DNA from 4 places in the Saccharopolyspora sp. 6V genome. Region 4 is predicted to be linked to each of the others. Evidence: riboswitches for the same ligand, from Rfam matches in the RefSeq annotation. Region 4 holds a riboswitch; each other region holds the start of a gene.
What was found. A riboswitch is a leader RNA that binds a small molecule or an ion and turns the genes downstream of it on or off. The one in region 4 is predicted to bind cobalamin.
Positions count from the first base shown of each region.

Region 1: another riboswitch for cobalamin. It lies ahead of LCD35_RS08315 (hypothetical protein); the one in region 4 lies ahead of metE (5-methyltetrahydropteroyltriglutamate--homocysteine S-methyltransferase).
Region 2: another riboswitch for cobalamin. It lies ahead of cobN (cobaltochelatase subunit CobN); the one in region 4 lies ahead of metE (5-methyltetrahydropteroyltriglutamate--homocysteine S-methyltransferase).
Region 3: another riboswitch for cobalamin. It lies ahead of LCD35_RS21320 (putative cobaltochelatase); the one in region 4 lies ahead of metE (5-methyltetrahydropteroyltriglutamate--homocysteine S-methyltransferase).

Region 1 is NZ_JAIUKB010000036.1:43,290-46,842, forward strand. It holds gene LCD35_RS08305 (2-hydroxyacid dehydrogenase) at 1-526, shown strand, start outside; gene LCD35_RS08310 (DUF3558 family protein) at 769-1,293, shown strand; cobalamin riboswitch at 1,488-1,673, shown strand; gene LCD35_RS08315 (hypothetical protein) at 1,827-2,684, shown strand; gene LCD35_RS08320 (PLP-dependent cysteine synthase family protein) at 2,681-3,553, shown strand, end outside.
Region 2 is NZ_JAIUKB010000203.1:2,057-5,609, reverse strand. It holds gene LCD35_RS29010 (precorrin-8X methylmutase) at 1-131, opposite strand, end outside; gene cobG (precorrin-3B synthase) at 128-1,348, opposite strand; cobalamin riboswitch at 1,602-1,734, shown strand; gene cobN (cobaltochelatase subunit CobN) at 1,857-3,553, shown strand, end outside.
Region 3 is NZ_JAIUKB010000112.1:643-4,195, reverse strand. It holds gene LCD35_RS21330 (trypsin-like serine protease) at 1-724, shown strand, start outside; gene LCD35_RS21325 (GNAT family N-acetyltransferase) at 913-1,380, shown strand; cobalamin riboswitch at 1,449-1,578, shown strand; gene LCD35_RS21320 (putative cobaltochelatase) at 1,637-3,553, shown strand, end outside.
Region 4 is NZ_JAIUKB010000048.1:8-3,560, forward strand. It holds gene metE (5-methyltetrahydropteroyltriglutamate--homocysteine S-methyltransferase) at 107-2,395, opposite strand; cobalamin riboswitch at 2,525-2,766, opposite strand; gene LCD35_RS10640 (VCBS repeat-containing protein) at 2,952-3,553, shown strand, end outside.

The sequences.
Region 1 (3,553 bases), on a different contig from region 4:
GACGGTCGGCATCCTCGGCTTCGGCAACATCGGGCGCGCGGTGGCCCGTCGCCTGGACGGCTTCGGCGCCCGGGTGGTGGTGCACGACCCGGTGCCGTCCGAGCCGGGCCGGGAGTACCTGCCGCTGGCCGAGGCGGTGGCCGCCTCGGACGTGCTGAGCCTGCACCTGCCGCTGAACACCGCCACCCACGGCCTGGTCGGTGACGAGCTGCTGGCGCGGATGCGGCGCGGCGGCTACGTGCTCAACGCGGGGCGTGGCGGCGTCCTGGACGAGCGGGCGCTGGTGCGGGCCCTGGATTCCGGGCAGCTGGCGGGCGCGGCGCTGGACGTGTTCGAGCAGGAACCGCTGCCCGCGGACTCGCCGCTGCGGGGCCGCTCGGACGTGCTGCTCAATCCGCACACCGCGGGCGTGACCTGGGACGCCTACCACAACCTCCGCGGGAGGTTGTTCGCGAAGCTCGCCGCCGTGCTGACCGGGGAGCGGCCCGCCGACGTGGTCAACGGGGTCGAGCCGCGCCCCCGCTGAAGTTGGCGGGTTCTCGTCATCGGGGGCTGTTTTCGGGGGTGGGAGCGCCGGTGGTCCTGGTCCGCTCGGGGCAGCCGGTGCGCCGGGCCGGTCGCTCGATTCTTGGGCGCTACGGCCGAAACCGCGTTGCTGCCGGAGCCGCCCGCTGGACGCACGGGACATGATCAGCGCGTCCAGCGGGGAGGGCGCGAGTTCTCCGGATCGACCCGATCCGGACCGGATCAACGGCAGGCGTGATGAGTGTGAACGAGAAGGTTGCGGTGCCCCGCATCGGCGCGGTTCGGCTCGGCTCGGTCGGCTTGGCCGTCGTCGCCGCGCTGTCGCTGGCGGGATGCGGCGGCGTGCAGGTCGACTCCCCGAAGGACGCGAGCGGGGAGAAGCCCTGCGACCTGGTGCCCGAGCAGACGGTGCACGAGCTGGGATTCCACCTGGGCGGCAAGGAGAGCGCGGGCGCGTGCACCTGGAGCACCCCGCGGGACAGCGTGCGGCTGGAGGTCGGTGTGGTCGCGGACCGGTCGCTGCAGGACTTCCAGGACGCGGCCGAGGAGTACTCCGACTTCGGCGAGCTGACCATCGGCGGGCACCCGGCGGTGCGCGCGAACTCCGGTGACCCGAAGGCCGACGGCACCTGCGAACTGGTCGTGGCCGCCGACTCGGACCAGGCGGTGTCGGCGAAGTCGAAGATCCCCAGCGGTGCCACCGCCGACCCGTGCGAGCTGGTGGAGCGGGCCCTCGACGCGGCCGTCCCCTCCTGGCCCGCCGCCTAGCCGCCGGGCGCACGGCGAGGTCGCGGTGATCCCGCGTCCGGTGAGGTGGCAGCACCGGGCGCGGGAGCCGGAGTCGCCGATGTCATATTCGCGAACGGCGATGCGTGCGCCGGTGTCCGCCACCTGCGGCGACACCGGTTCCGCCGACCGCGGTGCGGGTTCCGGGCGGTGGCCGCGGCCTTGACATCGGCCACCGGGGCTGCGAACTTCTGAGCCGTTCGAACGACGGTGTGCAGGAAGCCGGTGCGAATCCGGCGCGGTCCCGCCACTGTGAGTGGGGAGTCGTCCTCCACCCGAGCCACTGCCGGTCCCCGGCGGGAAGGCCGGAGGCCGGTGCCGATCCGCGAGCCAGGAGACTGGCACCGTCGTGCCGATTCGTGCGGGGTCGCGGAGCCCCGGAGGAGGTACGTGGTGTCGCGCATCGCCGCATCGCGCCGGGAAGTCCGGCAAACCGTCCACATCGGACACTAGTCGTCCCCGCGGGTTCGTCCCGCCGCTGTGCGTTCCGTTCCGGTTCCAGCTCGGGGAGACACGTGCGTCCTGCCACCACCACTGATCAGTCCTACGTGGACTCGCTGGTCGAGTCCGCGCTGTCCGGCCACGTCCGCGATGCGGGCGGGAACGGCCCGGCGGAGCTCTCCGCCGCCGTCGCGTTCCTGACCGTGCAGGCCGCCCGGCACACCGGCCGCGGCACCGGCTACACCAACACCGTGCTCAGCGTCCGGATCGCCGACGCCGTCGGCTCGTGCGCCGTCGAACCCGGCGCCCTGGACGAGGACGCGGTGCGCGCCGCCGTGGGCCGCACCGCGGCCGAGCTGCTGCGGCACCCGCTGCTGCCGGTGCGGGTCGCGGCGCTGGACGCCTACCTCGCCGCGCTCACCCCGCACCCCGCGCACCCGCTGTCCCGGCAGGTGGTGATCCCGGCGGGCGACTCGCTGGCCAAGTCCACCGCCCGCGCCCGCGCGGTCGCCGCGATCACCGCGGTCCCCGATGGCGGCCGGGTCGCGGTGATCGGCGTGGTGAACTCGCTGCTCGCCGCGCTGCGGGACCGCGGCCTCGACTACGTGCCCTGCGACCTCAAGGGCGGCCGCACCGAGTGGGACGAGCCGATCCGCACCGACCACGCCGCCGCGATCGACGGCGCGGACGCGGTGCTGGCGTCCGGCATGGTCCTCGGCAACGGCACCTTCGACGACATCGCCGCGACTTGCGCCGCCCGCGACCTGCCGCTGACCCTGTTCGCGCAGACCGGATCCGCGGTGCTGCGGGAACTGCTCGGCGGCCCGGTGCGCGCGCTGTCGGCGGAGCCCTACCCGTTCTTCTGGCTCTCCGGCGAGGACACCACGATCCACACCTACGAGGCCGCCCGCGCCACCGAGGTCGTGCGGTGACGGGTCGCGCGCCCGCCCGCTGCGACTCGCCCCTGGACCTGATCGGAGGCACCCCGCTGCTGCGGGTCGCCGCGCCGATCGCGTTCCCGCACCCGGGTTTCTGGGCGAAGCTGGAGAGCACCGCGCCGGGCGGCATGAAAGCCCGCGCCGCGCACGCCATGCTCACCGCGGCCCGAGCCCGCGGAGAACTGCGCCCCGGCGGGACGGTCGTCGAGTCCACCAGCGGCACCCTGGGCATCGGCTTGGCGTACGTGGGGACCGCGCTGGGCCACCCGGTCGTCGTGGTCGCCGACGCGGAGCTCGACGGGCAGACCCGCGCGCTGCTCACCGCGCACGGGGTGCGGGTGGAGCTGGTGCGCGACCCGCACCCGGTGGGCGGCTGGCACCCCCCGCGGCTGGACCGGGTGCGGGAGCTGCTGGCCGAGCTGCCCGGGGCGTACTGGCCGGACCAGTACAACAACCCGGACAACGTCACCGGCTACCGCGCGCTCGGCCACGAACTGCTGGACCAGCTGCCGGACGCGCAGGTCGTGGTGTGCAGCGTCGGCACCGGCGGGCACAGCGCCGGCATCGCGCGGGCGCTGCGCGAGCGCGCCCCCGGGGTGCGGCTGGTCGGGGTGGACGCGGCGGGGTCCGCGGTGTTCGGCGACCCGGTGGCGAAGCGCCTGATGCGCGGCCTCGGCAGCAGCATCCACCCCGGCAACGTGGACTACGCGGCGTTCGACGAGGTGCACCTGGTCGGCGCGGCGGAGTCCGTCGCGGCCTGCCACCGGCTCGGGGCCGGCGCGTTCGTCACCGGCGGCTGGAGCACCGGCGCGGTAGCGCTGGTGGCGTCCTGGTGCGCCCGGGAGCTCGGCGCGGACCAGGTG
Region 2 (3,553 bases), on a different contig from region 4:
GCGACCTGGGCGACTTCCGGTGGCATGCCGTCGAGTTCCGCTTCAGCGCGGATCGTGGCGAACGAACGGCGGTAGATCTCCGCGCCGTCGCGCACGTACTCGTAGCCGCCGGTGCTGTCTGCGGTGTTCACACTGCCCTCCGTGCCGCGTCGAGCGCGGCGGACGTATCGCCGGCGGCACGGCCGCCGACCTCGTAGCCGGCCTCGGTGGCCAGCACTTCCACTCCTGGCCCGGCCGGTCGGCCGCAGCGGCGCGCGCAACCCGCCCAGTGCACCGGCAGCGGGCCGGGCCGGGTGGTGCGCAGCGCGTCGGCGCGCACGTCGGCGAGGGACTTCGCGCAGCCGGGGCTGCCCGTGCAGGCGGTCACCCCGGCCAGCGGCGCGCCCGAGTCGGTGAGGAACCCGGCGGCGGCCAGCTCGGCGAGCCTGCGCGGCGCCTCGGCCGCGGGGACGTCGGTGAGCAGCAGCGCGCGCCACGGCGTGAGCCGCAGCGGGTGCGGTGCGGCGGTCCGGGCGGCGATCTCTTCGGTCTGCGCGGCGAGCACCGCGATCTGCGCGGCGTCCAGCCGTCCCAGCGGTGCGCCGAGGGCGAGGTCGACCCGGTCGTCGTCGCGGGCCAGCACGCCCAGCTCGGCGTGCGTGCGCACCGGATCACCGGGCGTGACCACGGATTCCGCCGGGGTGCAGGGGAATTCCTCCCGGACGCGGCCGGCGATCCGCTCCGCGCCGCCGGGCAGTTCCGCGAGCCGCCAGCTCTCCGCACCCAGCCGGTCCCGCTCCGCGAGGAACGCGGCGGCCGCGAGCACCGCGGCGCGGGCCGCGTCGGCCGCGGGCACCCGCAGCCCGAGGTCGGCCCCGGCGAGCAGCACCGCAACCGAGCCGTCCGCCGGGTGCAGCGCGACGTCCGCGCCCAGCGCGGTCACCTCGCCGCCGCCGTCGTCCGCGGTGAACAGGAACCGGCCGGGCAGCTCCGCCAGCTCCGGGTCGGCGCGCAGCCGCTCGTCCAGTTCCACCGCCACCGCGCGCACGTCCAGCGCCCCCGGGCGGGTGCGCGGCGAGGCGACGACGTTGCGCACCCGCTCGTGCGTCGGCGACGGCAGCAGTCCGGCCGCGCCGAGCAGGTCGGCGAACTCCGGCACCGCCGCCGCGGACAGGCCGCGGACCTGGACGTTCGCCCGCGAGGTGAGTTCCCAGCCGCCGTCACCCAGCGCGGCCGCGGTCGCCAGCGCCCGCACCTGCCGCGCCGCGAGCCGCCCGCCGGGCACCCGGACGCGGGCCAGTCCCCCGTCGGCGGCCTCGTGCACCCGCAGCGCGCCGGGGCACGCGTCGGGTCCGGCTCGTCGCGGCACGCTCGTCCCCGCTCTCGTCGATCGTGGTCTGGTCCGGAACTCGCAGCGCACGGCGCCGCTGTCCGGGGTGCGCGGACTCGGGGGCGCACCGGCGACCGTCGATACTACGTCCCGCCCGGATCGCGTCCGCAAAACGCGATGCGCCTCACCGGGCGGCCGGACCGGCCGAGTGCGGGATCTCTCCCGCGTGCGCACGATCGGCCACTTGACGAACGATCGCCCCGTTGCGGAGAGTTGTCGGCGGCGACGTGCGGAGGAAGCCGGTGCGAGTCCGGCGCGGTCCCGCCACTGTCACCGGGGAGCGGACTCCGAGTACGAGGCCACTGCCCGCGCGCCGCGCGGGTGGGAAGGCCGGAGCGAGCGCCGATCCGGGAGCCAGGACACTCCGGCGCCGCCACCGCCCGGTGCCACACCGGGTGCCGACGACTCCGGGGCGAGGACCCCGAGGAAGGTTGACCATGCGTCCTGTCCGCACGCCCGCGTCCCTGCTCAGCCGGGAGCGTGCCGCATGATCCTGCTGCTGTCCACATCGGACACCGATCTGCTCAGCGCACGCGCCAGCGGTGCGGACTTCCGCCTCGGCAACCCGGCTCGGCTCGGCGTGGACGACCTGCCGCCGCTGCTGGAGGGCGCCGACCTCGTGGTGGTGCGGCTGCTCGGCGGCCGCCGCGCGTGGGAGGAGGGCTTGGACGCGCTGCTCGCCGGACCGCGCCCGGTCGTGGTGCTCGGCGGTGAGCAGGCCCCGGACGCCGAGCTGATGGAGTGCTCCACGGTGCCCGGCGGCGTCTGCTCGCAGGCGCACGGCTACCTCGCGCAGGGCGGGCCGGAGAACCTGGCGCAGCTGTTCAACTTCCTGTCCGACACGGTGCTGCTCACCGGCCACGGCTTCGAACCGCCGGTGGAGACGCCGAAGTGGGGCCTGCTGGAGCGCACCCCGCGCCGGACCGAAGGCCCGAAGGTCGCGGTGCTCTACTACCGCGCGCACCACATGGCGGGCAACACCGCGTTCGCGCACGCCCTGTCCGAGGCGATCGAGGACGCGGGCGGCCAGGCGCTGCCGGTGTTCTGCGCCTCGCTGCGCGCCCCCGAAGCGGGCCTGCTGGACACGTTGCGCGAGGCGGACGCGCTGATCGTGACGGTGCTGGCCGCGGGCGGCACGAAGCCCGCGACGGCCTCCGCCGGTGGCGACGACGAGGCGTGGGACGTGGGCGCGCTCGCCGCGCTGGACGTGCCGATCCTGCAGGGCCTCACCCTGACCTCCAGCCGCGAGGCGTGGGAGGACAACGACGAGGGCCTGTCCCCGCTGGACATGGCCACCCAGGTCGCGGTGCCCGAGTTCGACGGCCGCCTGATCACGGTGCCGTTCTCGTTCAAGGAGAACGACGCCGAGGGCCTCCCGGTGTACGTCGCCGACCCGGAGCGCGCGGCCCGCGTCGCCGGGATCGCGGTGAAGCACGCGCGGCTGCGGCACGTGCCCGCCGCGGACAAGCGGCTGGTGCTGATGCTCTCGGCGTACCCGACGAAGCACTCCCGGATCGGCAACGCCGTCGGCCTGGACACCCCGGCGAGCGCGGTGGGCCTGCTGCGGCGGCTGCGCGAGGCCGGCTACGACATCGGCCCGGCGGACGGCCCGGACGCGCTGCCCGGCGTGGCCGCGCAGGACGGCGACGCGCTGGTGCACGCGCTGATCGCCGCCGGTGGCCAGGACCCGGACTGGCTGACCGAGGAGCAGCTGTCCGGCAACCCGGTGCGCATCCCCGCGAAGCGCTACGCCGACTGGTTCGCCACGCTGCCGCAGGACCTGCGGGAGAGCGTCGAGCAGCACTGGGGCCCGCCGCCGGGCGAGCAGTTCGTGGACCGCTCGCACGACCCGGACGGCGAGATCGTGGTGGCCGCGCTGCGCGCCGGGAACGTGGTCGTGGTCGTGCAGCCGCCGCGCGGGTTCGGCGAGAACCCGATCGCGATCTACCACGACCCGGACCTGCCGCCGAGCCACCACTACCTGGCCGCCTACCGCTGGATGACCGACGAGTTCGGCGCGCACGCGATGGTGCACCTCGGCAAGCACGGCAACCTGGAGTGGCTGCCCGGCAAGACCGCGGGCATGTCGGCGTCCTGCGCACCGGACGCGGCGCTGGCCGACCTGCCGCTGGTGTACCCGTTCCTGGTCAACGACCCGGGCGAGGGCACCCAGGCGAAGCGCCG
Region 3 (3,553 bases), on a different contig from region 4:
CACCGCGGCCACCGCCGCGCTCGCCGCACCGGCCGCCGCCGGCCCCGCGCAGGAACGCGTGCTCGGCGGCACCGACGAACGCGCGGCGCCCTGGGCGGTCGCGCTCACCGACCAGGCCGGGCGCCAGTTCTGCGGCGGCACCCTCGTCACCGAGATCAAGGTGGTCACCGCCGCGCACTGCGTGGACGGCCACGACGCGGCGGAGCTGCGCGCCGTCACCGGCCGCCCCGACCTGCGCACCACCGGCGGCGCCGACACGCCCGTCGGCGACGTCTGGGTGCATCCCGAGTTCCGCGACGTCACCGGCGGGCACGACGTGGCGGTGCTGACCCTGGCCGCACCGGTGCGCGAACGACCGCTGCCGATGGCCGGGGCCGACGAGACCGCCCGCTACCGGCCCGGCACCCCGGCGCGGGTGCACGGCTGGGGGCGCACCACCGAGAACGGGCCCACCTCGGCGACGCTCCAGTCCGTCGAGGTGCCGATCAGCGCGGACACCGACTGCCGCGCCGCCTACCCCGGCTACGAGCCGGGGACGCGGGTCTGCGCGGGCCCGCCCGAAGGCGGCCGGGACGCGTGCGCCGGGGACTCCGGCGGACCGCTCGTCGCCGACGGCAGGCTGATCGGCGTCGTCTCCTACGGCACCGGCTGCGGACGTCCCGGAACACCCGGCGTGTACACCCGGATCTCCGGGGTCGCCGACGACGTCGCCGCGCGGCTCTGAACCCGGCGTCCCGCACCGCGGGACGAGCCGGTGCCACCCGGTGCTCGCGCCGCGGCGGTGCACCGGTCGCCGTGCGCAGCACCGACCCGCCCCGAGGCCCGCGCGCCGGGGCGCGCGGGACGTGGTGTGCGCTACTTCCACCGCAGGTGACCCCGGGTGTCGTAGCCGGAATGTGATATCCCGTTGGGGTGACCCTGCAACCGCTCGCCACCGCCGTCCACCGCGCCTACACGGCCGACCTCGACGCCGAGGACTTCTACCGCATGCTCCGCTTGCGCGTGGACGTGTTCGTGGTCGAGCAGCAGTGCGCCTACCCGGAACTGGACGGCCGGGACCTGGAGACCACCACCAGGCACTTCTGGATCGACTCCGCCGACGGCTACGTGCTCGGCTACCTGCGCCTGCTCGAAGACCCCGACGGCACCTTCCGCATCGGCCGCGTCGCCACCGCCAAGGACGCCCGCGGCCTCGGGCTCGGGCGCAAGCTGATGCGCGCCGCGCTCGCCGAGATCCAGCGCGCGCCGGCGACGCTGTCCGCGCAGACCTACGCGCTGGAGTTCTACCGCGGATTCGGGTTCGAACCCTCGGGTGAGGAGTATCTCGAAGACGGCATCCCGCACGTCGACATGCACCGATACCCGGGTTCGCCGCGCTGAGCGAGCCGCGCCGGTTCCTCGCCCGTCGCGGGGATGCGACGATGCTCGCTGGTCCCAGCCAGGGCAGGTCAGGAAACCGGTGCGACACCGGTGCGGTCGGCGCCACTGTGACCGGGGAGCGGATCTCCCCCGCGAGCCACCGGGCGCTGCCGCCTGGGAAGGCCGGAGTTCCGCGCTGATCCGGGAGCCAGGACACTGCCTCGCCCAGGCGCAGCCGACATCGGGGCGTCCGAGACCCGAGGAAGGAACACCTGGCATGACTGCTCCCGCGAGCCCGCGGTACCCGTTCACGGCCGTGGTCGGGCACGACGACATGCGGCTGGCGCTGCTGCTCAACGCGGTGCACCCGCGCATCGGCGGGGTGCTGGTGCGGGGTGAGAAGGGCACCGCGAAATCGACGGTGGTGCGCGCGCTCGCTTCGCTGCTGCCCGCGCTGGACGTCGTGCCCGGTTGCCGCTTCGGCTGCGAACCGCGGCGACCCGACCCGCGGTGCCCGGACGGCCCGCACGCCGAGGTCTCCGGGACGACGCGCCCCGCGGAACTCGTGGAACTTCCGGTCGGCGCCACCGAGGACCGGCTCGTCGGTTCACTCGACCTGGAACGCGCGCTCACCGAAGGCGTCAGCGCCTACCAGCCCGGGCTGCTGGCCGCGGCGCACCGCGGCGTGCTCTACGTGGACGAGGTCAACCTGCTGCACGACCACCTGGTGGACCTGCTGCTGGACGCCGCCGCGATGGGCCGCGCGCACGTGGAGCGGGAAGGCATGTCGGTGACGCACGCCGCCTCGTTCCTGCTCGTCGGCACCATGAACCCGGAGGAGGGCGAGCTGCGCCCGCAGCTGCTCGACCGGTTCGGCCTCACCGTGCAGGTCGCCGCCTCCCGCGACGTCACCACCCGCACCGAAGTGGTGCGCAGGCGCCTCGCCTTCGAAGCGGACCCGGCCGGCTTCGCCGAGCGGTGGGCCGCCGAGGACGCCGCGCTCGCCCGCCGCATCGCCGACGCCCGGTCCACAGTGGAATCGGTGCGGCTGCCCGACGCCGAGCTCCGGCGGATCTCCGCGCTGTGCGCCGCGTTCGACGTGGACGGGATGCGCGCCGACCTGGTGCTGGCCCGCACCGCCGTGGCGCACGCCGCGTGGCGCGGCGCCGACGAGGTCGCCGAAGCCGACGTGGAGGCCGCGGCCCGGCTCGCGCTGCCGCACCGGCGCCGCCGCGACCCGTTCGACGAACCCGGCGTCGAGGAGGACCAGCTGCAGCAGGCGCTCGAGGACGCCGCCCAGCACGCCGAGCAGGAACCGGCCGACGACCGGAACGCCGGTGACGACCAGGGCTCCGCCGACGACCAGGACTCCGGTGAAGAGCCGCCGGAAGGTCCCGACGACGGCCCCGGCGGAGGCGGCGGTGGCGCGCCCGACGGCGGACCGGACGACGGACCCGACGGGCCCGGCGGCGGCGAAGCCCCCACCCCGCCGGAATCGCCCGCGCCGAACGGCGACGGCGGTTCCCGGCGCGAGGACGGCCCCGGCCAGGCTCCCGCGAACAAGCCCCCGGCCGCGCCCGCGCCCGCGTTCCGCGCCCGGCTGCTCGAAGTCCCCGGCGTCGGCGAAGGCGCCCCCGGCCGGCGGTCCCGCGCCCGCTCCCGCAGCGGGCAGACCGTTCGATCATCCACAGTGGACGGTCATGGCGTGCACCTGCCCGCCACCCTGATCGCCGCCGCCCCGCACCAGCGCACCCGCGGCCGCAGCGGCCCCGGCCTGGTGCTGCACCGCGACGACGTCCGGCGCTCCGTCCGCGAAGGACGCGAAGGCAACCTGGTGCTCTTCGCCGTCGACGCCTCCGGCTCCATGGCCGCCCGCGAACGCATGTCCGCCGTCAGCGGCGCCGTGCTCTCGCTGCTGCGCGACGCCTACCAGCGCCGGGACAAGGTCGGCGTGGTCACCTTCCGCGGCGACCAGGCCGAACTCGCGCTGCCGCCCACCTCCTCCGTGGAGATCGCCGCCACCCGGATGCGCGACCTGCGCACCGGCGGCCGCACCCCGCTCGCCACCGGCCTGCTCAAGGTCCACCAGGTCATCGGCACCGAACGCACCCGGGACCCGCGGCGGCGCCCGCTGCTGGTGCTGCTCACCGACGGCAAGGCCACCGTTCCCGCCGGTGACGGCGGAACCGGGCGC
Region 4 (3,553 bases):
CCGTTCGACCAACTAGATGGGACGAACGGTCCGTTCACTCGACCTGGATCGGGGGCCGGGGGTGGGCAGTGGTGGGAAGAGCGACCACCCACCCCCGGCTTCGGGATCAGCCGGCAGCCGGGCGCACGGCCGCCGTAGCGCTGATCACGTTCTTGAGCGCGGTCTCGACCTCGGCGTAGCCGCGGGTCTTGAGGCCGCAGTCGGGGTTCACCCACAGCCGCTCGGCGGGCACCGCGGCGAGCGCGGCCTTCAGCAGGTCGGTGACCTCCCCGGCTTCCGGGACCCGGGGCGAGTGGATGTCGTACACACCGGGTCCGACGCCGCGGCCGAACCCGACGGCGTTGAGGTCGTCCAGGACCTCCATCCGGGACCGGGCGGCTTCGATGCTGGTGACGTCGGCGTCCAGGTCGACGATGGCGTTGATGACGTCGCCGAACTCCGAATAGCACAGGTGGGTGTGGATCTGGGTGGATTCGGCGATCCCGGAGGTGGCGAGCCGGAACGAGCGCACCGCCCAGTCCAGGTACTCCTGGTGCTGCGAGGAGCGCAGCGGCAGCAGTTCGCGCAGCGCGGGCTCGTCGACCTGGATCACCCGGATGCCCGCGTTCTCCAGGTCCTTGACCTCGTCCCGGATGGCGAGCGCGACCTGCTCGGCGGTGATGCCGAGCGGCTGGTCGTCGCGCACGAAGGACCAGGCGAGGATGGTGACGGGCCCGGTCAGCATGCCCTTCACCGGCTTGGCGGTGAGTTTCTGCGCGTACTTGGCCCATTCCACGGTGATCGGCTCGGGCCGGGACACGTCGCCGTAGAGGATCGGTGGCCGGACGCAGCGCGAACCGTAGGACTGCACCCAGCCGTTGTGCGTGCTGGCGAACCCGTCCATGTGTTCCGAGAAGTACTGCACCATGTCGTTGCGCTCGGGTTCGCCGTGCACGAGCACGTCGAGTCCGAGGTCTTCCTGCAGCCGGATGACGCGTTCGATCTCGTCGCGCATCCGCTGCTTGTAGGTGGCGTGGTCGATGCTTCCGGAGCGCAACGCGGCGCGGGCCTTGCGCACGTCGGTGGTCTGCGGGAACGAGCCGATGGTGGTCGTCGGCAGCGGCGGCAGCCGCAGCGACTTGCGCTGTGCGGCGAGCCGGTTCGCGTAGTCACCGCGCTGGGCGTGCTCGGGTTTGAGCGAGGTGAGCCGCGCCTGCACCCGGTTGTTGCGCACCCGGTCGGCTCCGGCGCGGTCGGCGATGCGCCGCCGCGCGTCGTCGAGCTGCTCGGCGACGGTGTCGCGGCCCTGGTGCAGCGCGCGGTCGAGGACGACGACCTCGCCGACCTTCTGCGCGGCGAACGCCAGCCAGGACGCGACCTGCGGGTCGAGGTCGGTTTCCGCGTCGACGTCGTAGGGCACGTGCAGCAGCGAGCAGGAGGTGCTGACGGCGACCTCCCCGGCGAGGCCGAGCAGGGTGGCGGCGGTGGTGAGCGCCTTGTCCAGGTCGGTGCGCCAGATGTTGCGCCCGTCGACGAGGCCCGCGACGAGCGTCTTCTCCCGCAGCCCGGGCACCGACGGGAGTTCGTCCACGGTGCGCTGCCCGGCGACGAGGTCCACGCCGACGGCTTCGACGGGGGAGGAGGCGAGCACGCCCAGCGCGTCCCCGAGGTCGCCGAAGTAGGACGCGACCAGGATCTTCGGCCGTTCCGAGAGCTCGCCGAGCCGCTGGTAGGCGGCGCGCAGCGCGTCCAGGTCGGCCTGCGAGCGGTCCGCGGTGAACGCGGGCTCGTCCAGCTGCACCCATTCGACCCCGGCCCGGTGCAGCTCGCCGAGCAGTTCGGCGTAGGCGGTGACGAGCTCGTCGACCTTGTCCAGCGGGCGGAACGAGGCGGGCGCGCCGTCCTGCGGTTTGGACAGCAGCAGGAACGTCAGCGGTCCGACGACGACCGGGCGGGTCTTGATGCCCAGCTCAGCGGCCTCGTGGTACTGGTCGACGACGGTCTGGTCGGACAGCCGGAACTCGGTGTCCGGGCCGATCTCCGGGACGATGTAGTGGTAGTTGGTGTCGAACCACTTCGTCATCTCCAGCGGTGGCGCGGATTCCACGCCGCGGGCCATCGCGAAGTACGTGTCGAGCGGGTTCAGGCCCAGTTCGGCGAAGCGCGGCGGGACCGCGCCGAAGGTGACGGCGGCGTCGAGGACCTGGTCGTAGTAGGAAAAGGTGTTTCCCGGCACCGAGTCCAGCCCGGCGTCGCGCAGCGAACGCCACGTGTCGGTGCGCAGCGTGCGCGCGACTTCGCGCAGTTCCGCTTCGCCGGTGCGGGACTTCCAGTAGCTCTCCAACGCCCGCTTGAGTTCCCGGTTCGGACCGATCCGGGGGAACCCGAGCACGGTGGATCCGATTGTGCTGGTCAACGCTCTCTCCTCGCGAGCTGGACGGCAGTTCTGCGAGGTCGAGCGGGCAGGATCCGGGCACACGTGGCCGCACGCGGCGGCTCGTTCGTCCAGGTCTTCCCGCGAGACCTCGCAACAGCGCGCGTCACGCAGGACGCGCGCACCGGCGGCAGGTCTTCGGACTCGTGGGCGCTTCCCGGTGGAACCGGGGTCTTCTACTGGCCGTCGCTTCCCGAGCTCGCGCTCAGTGCTGTGACCGGTCGTGGCGACCGGTGACGGCGTTCGTTCCCACTCACCGCTGCGGGGCAGTCCCGGATTTCCACCGGGTTCCCTCTTGCCTCGCGCACCCCCGCTTTCGCAGGGCTGTGCGAACCACCAGCACTTCGGAGGCTACTTGCTTCTGGCGGGAAGACAAGGCCCTGCCGTCCGGATCACCCGGGCGCCGCGACGACCGCCGGAAGGTTTTTCGAGCCGCGGGCAACCTGCCGCGCGGTGGTGCGTCTTGTGAACAGGTGAGGGGGCGGGACGGATTTCTTCCGTCCCGGTGCGACGAAGCGATCGGGAGGAACCGGCTGTGGTGAAGAGCGGTATTCGGGCGGGTGTGGGCATCGGTGCGCTGGCCGTGGCGGCGATGGCGCTGGTGCCGGCAGGGATCGCCGCCGCTGACTCGAGCGAGACGTCCGTTGTGGACTTGAACGGGGACGGAACTCCGGACACCGCGCAGCTGTCCGCCATCGGGGACGGGGCGAAGCAGTCGCTCAAGTTCACTGTGGACGGTCGTACGACCGAGGCCGTGCTGACCGGCGACCCGTCCTTCGGCACCCAGCCGATGCGGGTGCTGGACGTGAACGGCGACGGCAGGCAGGAACTGCTGGTGACGGAGTCCGTCGGCGCGAACACCACCTGGTTCAGCGTGTGGGACCTGGGTGCCGATGGCGCGCCGCGCGAGCTGAAGACGCAGGACGGCGAGCCGCTGAAGATCAACGAAGGCGGCGGGATCGGTGCCCGCCTCGGCTACGAGTGCGCGCCCGCGGGCTCGGACGGCCGGGTCCTGATCACCTTGGCCGCGTCGAACGAGAGCCAGACGACGGAGCCCTCCTACGACGGTTCCCGGGTCGCCTACGAGGTGCGCGACGGCGTGGCCACGCCGGTCGACGACTACTCGTTCACCGGTGTCGG